2 regions of the Turicibacter sp. genome follow, and region 1 is predicted to be linked to the other one. Evidence: riboswitches for the same ligand, from Rfam matches in the RefSeq annotation. Region 1 holds a riboswitch; the other holds the start of a gene.

Region 1 (3,228 bases):
ACCGAATCACTTCCCACTTCATTACCACATGCAACTAATAAAAATCCTAAACAAACTGACATTACTAACCCTAATAATTTTCTTTTCATGATCAATTCCTCCTAATATGATTTATTTTAATGACTGAGTTTCCGTTGGAGCCATTCCCCGGCACTTTGAACTAGTGACACTAACACAAGTAAAACGACAACAGTCACAAACATGATGTCTCCTTTAAAATATTGATAACCATAACGGATGGCAAAATCTCCAAGACCACCTCCACCAACACTTCCAGCAATAGCTGAAAATCCAATCAAACTTACGATCGTAATCGTGAGTGCATATATGATATTTGGTAATCCTTCTTTTAACAAGACACGATAGATAATTTCAAATGGACTCGATCCCATCGCTTTTGCTGCTTCAATTACCCCATCATCAACATTTAACAGTGCCGACTCAACTTGTCTCGCTACAAACGGTGTCGTCCCCACAATTAACGGAACTAAAGCCCCTTTTAACCCAATCGTTGTGCCAACAATCCACTTCGTAAATGGCATAATAAACGCAAGCAAGATAATGAAAGGAATGGATCTCAAAACATTCATTAATTTTCCGATGATATAATAGACCCATTTATTTTCAACCAAATGATTTTGCCTTGTCACCACTAAAACAACCCCAATTGGCAATCCAATCATCGTTGCAAAAATCCCCGATATACTAACCATTAATAACGTTTCGTTAAGTGCTTTTAATAAATCAGGAAAATACTCGACCACATTTGGACAAATTTGATTAAAGAACTCGACCATCACTTAACACCTCCACTTTAATCTGATTATCATTTAAATACTGTAGTGCCTGACTCATCAATTTCTCATCGCCATGTAAACTGACAATTAGATGCCCAATGGGCGTTTTTTGTATCATCTCCACACTTCCAAATAAAATACTCGCCTCAATATCAAACAACTTTGAAATATTAGAAATAAAGGCTTTACCTGTCTGTTGTCCAACAAATGAAATCTTCACAAGTTTTTCAAGTTTTGTTAATTCTTCAAACGAACCTCTCGACTCTAATAACTCAAAAATCCGTTCATCCTGAAATACATTGGCCACAAAATCCTTTGTAATAGTTGCTTTAGGATTTGAAAAAACATCAACTATAGGTCCTACTTCAACAATTTCACCTTCTTCCATCACCGCCACTTGATGACAAATATCTTTAACAACCTCCATTTGATGCGTAATCAATACCATCGTAATTCCTAACCGTTCATTAATTTCTTTTAACAACCTAAGAATCGATTTAGTCGTTTGAGGATCAAGAGCTGATGTCGCCTCATCACAAAGCAACACTTCTGGATCATTTGCCAATGCCCGAGCAATTGCCACACGTTGTTTTTGACCCCCACTCAACTGATTAGGGTAGACATTAGCCTTTTCCTCTAATCCAACAAGCTTTAATAAACGATCAACCTTCTCCTTTATTTCATCACGATTCAATCCTTGACCTTTTAGCGGATAAGCAATATTTTCATAAACATTACGTGATTTCATGAGATTAAAATGTTGAAAAATCATTCCGATTTTTCGTCTAGCCTCTCTTAATTGCTTCGCATTCAATTGCCCCAGAACCAAATTATTAATCAACACTTCTCCCTCTGTTGGAATTTCTAAATAATTCAAGCATCGGATTAACGTACTTTTTCCTGCTCCACTATACCCAATGATTCCAAAGATTTCACCTCTATTCACCCTTAAATTTATATTTTGTAAAGCTTTAACCACTTGCCCTTGACTTTCAAAGTTCTTACTTACCTGTCTTAACTCAATCATCTTCTATCTCCCTCCTTGTCAGTTGAAATAAAAAAACGGACCCCTTATCAAAAGCTGGGGTCCGTCTCATTAGAGTCCTCTAATAAACAATCCCCTCATCTCCCAGAATCAATCTGTCGGATTTAGCACCGTGTACAACTGTACCGGTTGCTGAAGCTTCATAGGGCCTGTCCCTCCACTTCTCTTGATAAGGTTTTATATTTAATTAATAAAAAAACTAAGTCATCCTTCAAAAATTTGAAGAACGCTTAGTCTAACTTACAACTCGCGCTCCTCATCTGCCAGAATTAATCTGTCGGATTTAGCACCGTGTACGACTGTACCGGTTGCTGAAGCTTCATAGGGCCTGTCCCTCCACTTCTCTTGATAAGGAATCCATTTTTATTTCTTTTTTAACTTACGGATACTATACCATCCATTTTATGGAATGTAAAGTCTTTTTAATAATGAAATTTCTTTTTTATTTCATGAATCAGTTTACGATCAGCAAACATAAACATCCCAACACATGTTATTAAGGCGTAATATCCTGCAACCACTGCAACCGCTGGAAAACTAATTAACTCAAAATAAACGAGCATTAATAAAAACAATCCAATACCCCCAAGCAGTAACTGATAACTTGCAAAATCTGTAAAACGCTTTGGTCTTAAAATAATTAACAATGTAAAGACAGATGTTCCTGCCATCAGTGCTAATGGAAACACAAAATTCAATGACCACCCTTGATAGCCAAGTAAATAATCTAAAATAACGGCAAATACAGTTCCACCAAAGACATGCGTCAAAATATTTGGTCCAATATTTTTTTTCACTCTTAAGCCAATAATAACACTCACTGACAAATATAAAGTAGAACACACAATAATAAAGACCCAATTCCAATTAAAATCATGAAAAATTCCGATGATAAAAGAATACGAAATAATCACCATGGCCATAAATACAATCAGTTTACGAATCGGCACGCGACGTTTCTTTGCAAATCGGGATGGATAATCTCGAACCACTTCAATTTCAACTAAGTCCAATATTTCCCCACATAAAGGACATCTTTTCAATTCATTTTCTACATTCATTTGACATTTAGAACAATATCTCATTATTTATTTCCTCGTTACATGAAATTGTAATTTCAACTTTCTGATCTTTTAAAAATCTAAAGAAGAATCGTTGAATATCAGTTTCTTCTAATGATGATGTAAAACTAACGACTAACGTCTCCTTAAATGAACAAACCCCACAACGAATTCGTTGATGTGGTGTCACCGGAAGCATGACGCGTACTTGATCGACATACTGTGAAATTTCATCTAAAAAGACAATACGCCCAAGATTCGATAACGTGGTTGTCACCCCTTGATCGGCCTTTAAATAAATTTGTCTCATCACCGTATTTTTGAT
Region 2 (3,228 bases), on a different contig from region 1:
TCGTTGGAAGCTTCATTAATCCTTCAATTAAATAAGCAAGTCCCCCGAGCATATTTTTGCGCGGTTGTGGCGTTTCATAAGCTACGTCTGTAAAAGCCCCAAATGCAGCAACATACATAAAATAACGCTCATTAAACATCCCGATATCAATGGGCATTGGTTTCCCATTTAAACAGAGTTCAAGTGCTTTTGGAACATTTTTAGGAATACCAAGTGTTGATGCAAAATCATTAGTTGTCCCTGTTGGAATATAACCAATCGGAGTATTCCCATTTGCTTCAATTAAGCCAGTGATTACTTCGTTCAACGTTCCATCCCCACCACTTGCGATAACCAAATCATAACTTCGAGCGACTTTCATTTTACTCACAGCATCATGCTTAGCTTTCGTTGGATAAACTGTCACTTCATATCCAGCTAAACTAAACTGAGTGACAATCGATAAAAGGTAATCCTTGATCATCCCACGACCTGACGTCGGATTGATTATAAGTAACAGTTTTTTTAGCACACTAGGCACTTCCTTTCAAAAATTTAAAGTTTTATAGCATAGTATATTATAGCACTCTCTCACATAATAAAAACCTGATTTTTTGTAAAAAAATCAGGCTATTATTATACATCTATTTAATATTAAAGTGAAGCTTTTAACGCTTCTACTTTATCTAAGCGTTCCCATGGTAAATCGACATCAGTACGTCCGAAATGTCCATATGCAGCTGTTTGTTTATAGATTGGGCGTCTTAAATCTAACATTTGAATGATTCCCGCTGGGCGTAAATCAAAGTTTTGACGAATTACTTCGACGATTTTGGCATTCGTAGTTTTCCCTGTACCGAATGTATCAACCATAATTGAAGTAGGCTGTGCAACTCCAATTGCATATGATAATTGAATCTCAATTTTATCTGCATACCCTGCAGCAACTAAGTTCTTCGCCACATAACGTGCAGCATATGCAGCAGAGCGGTCTACTTTTGTTGCATCTTTACCTGAGAATGCTCCACCACCATGACGGGCATATCCTCCGTAAGTATCAACAATAATTTTACGTCCTGTTAATCCTGCATCTCCATGAGGTCCACCGATTACAAAACGTCCTGTTGGATTAACTAAATAACGAGTATTTTCAGTTACTAATTCTTGTGGTAATACTTCATCAAATACATATTTTTTGATATCTGCTTCGATTTGCTCATGAGTTACTTCTGGTGAATGTTGAGTCGATAATAATACAGTATCAATAGCTACTGGTTTTAAAGCTTCATCATATTCAACTGTTACTTGAGTTTTTCCATCTGGACGTAAATAGTCTAATGTTCCATTTTTACGAACTTCAGTTAAACGACGTGCTAATTTATGAGCTAACGAGATTGGTAATGGCATAAATTCTTCTGTTTCATTTGTAGCAAACCCGAACATTAAACCTTGGTCTCCTGCTCCAATTGCTTCGATTTCTTCATCACTCATTGAACCAGTACGAGCTTCTAACGCTTGGTCAACACCCATCGCAATATCAGCCGATTGTTCGTCAATTGCAGTTAACACAGCACATGTATCTGCGTCAAATCCATATTTTGCACGATCATAACCAATTTGACGAATTGTTTCACGGACTGTTTTTTGAATATCAACATACGAAGACGTTGTAATTTCCCCAAACACTAACACTAATCCAGTTGTTACCGATGTTTCACAAGCAACACGTGCCATTGGATCTTTGGCTAAGATCGCATCTAAAATTGAATCTGAAATCTGATCAGCAATTTTATCTGGATGACCTTCTGTTACTGATTCTGATGTAAATAAACGACGTTCTGACACTATAATGTCCTCCTTCAATTCACATTAATACTCTATATTATTAAGCTTTAGATATAAAATCATGCTTAGGGCCGTTAATTTTTGCAATTAACTTGAATCTAATCCTATTTTCCACTAAATTATATTCTAACAATGGTTGTTACATCGCCTTCGCGATGTAAAGTTTGTCTAATTATAGATTTCATGTGTATTCACAAATACAGTGAATACACACTAATAGCACTAATGGATAACATCTGCAAAAAACACAGATGTATAGTTCATCTATTCCGACAAAGCCGGAAAGATGAGCTAACAAAAAAAGCCCGCTATAAGCGGACTTGAATAGGTAGATTCAAACCCTCTTATTGCTCGAGTTAAACTCGCTTGGGTCGGCACCTTTCAATTTCAGAGGTTGCCGCGACTTCATAGGCCCCTATGCCTCCATCGCTCTTAATAAGAGTATATTATTGTAATTTTATTAAATTTAATTCTTATCTATTATAAAGCCTTTTTATTTATTTGTCAAATATTAGCGACTTATTCTGTAAAATCAAGTTCAACATTTGAAATAGCATCGAAGCGAGTCCCAATTTTCTCAGTTGTAATATGGATTTCTTTAACATCTTTCGACACACTATCAATATGCTTACTCAACTTATCCCATCGCTCTTTATAACGCTTGAATTCATCCCCTAATTTATTCAACTCCTGTTGAATAATTAAAGCATGTTGATCCCGTTCTAAATTATTTAAAATCACTTGAATCGTTGTCAGTGTTGACATAAAAGTTGTAGGTGACACAAGCCATACTCTTTTACGTTGCGAATAAGCTACTAAATCTGGGTGATAGGCATTAATCTCAGCAAAAATTGCCTCTGCTGGTAAAAACATCACAGCCTGATCTGAAGTTTCCTGTGGTGTCACATATTTATTGAAAATATCATCAATATGTTTCTTAACATCTTGTTTGAACTGTTTCTCTGCTAGTTGACGCTCTACCTCCCCTAAAGTTCGATCCATCATACGTTGATAATTTTCAAGCGGAAACTTCGAGTCAATCGGTAAATCCCCCATTGGAAGTGGAGCATGAAGCATGGCATCTACAATAGTTCCATTTGATAACTTATACTGAGTTTCATAAATACGATCATTCTTTTCACCGAAAACAGCTGCCATAATTTGATAAAGTTGCACCTCACCAAACGTTCCTCGACTTTTTTTATCTGATAACAGATTTTGTAGTGATACAATGTCCGTTGATAAACTTTCAATCTTTTTCTGTGCTTCATCAATCTTTGCTAAACGAACCAAAATATTTTGAAATGTCTCATTCGTCTTATTAAATGACTGATCTAGCCTCTCATTTACCTTATCATTAATACGCAGCAAATTAAACTCAATCCGTTCATTTAACTTCGAAAA

Evidence for each region. Region 1 has a riboswitch for S-adenosylmethionine ahead of J6D32_RS05850 (methionine ABC transporter ATP-binding protein). Riboswitches for the same ligand answer to the same signal wherever they lie in the genome.
Region 2: another riboswitch for S-adenosylmethionine. It lies ahead of metK (methionine adenosyltransferase); the one in region 1 lies ahead of J6D32_RS05850 (methionine ABC transporter ATP-binding protein).

The regions. Positions count from the first base shown of each region.
Region 1 is NZ_JAGAVR010000035.1:73,244-76,471, forward strand. It holds gene J6D32_RS05840 (MetQ/NlpA family ABC transporter substrate-binding protein) at 1-89, opposite strand, end outside; gene J6D32_RS05845 (methionine ABC transporter permease) at 117-797, opposite strand; gene J6D32_RS05850 (methionine ABC transporter ATP-binding protein) at 781-1,824, opposite strand; SAM riboswitch class I at 1,917-2,018, opposite strand; SAM riboswitch class I at 2,096-2,197, opposite strand; gene J6D32_RS05855 (DUF6320 domain-containing protein) at 2,265-2,927, opposite strand; gene J6D32_RS05860 (hypothetical protein) at 2,911-3,228, opposite strand, start outside.
Region 2 is NZ_JAGAVR010000122.1:2,780-6,007, forward strand. It holds gene J6D32_RS13050 (diacylglycerol/lipid kinase family protein) at 1-511, opposite strand, end outside; gene metK (methionine adenosyltransferase) at 634-1,824, opposite strand; SAM riboswitch class I at 2,166-2,266, opposite strand; gene J6D32_RS13060 (DNA recombination protein RmuC) at 2,344-3,228, opposite strand, start outside.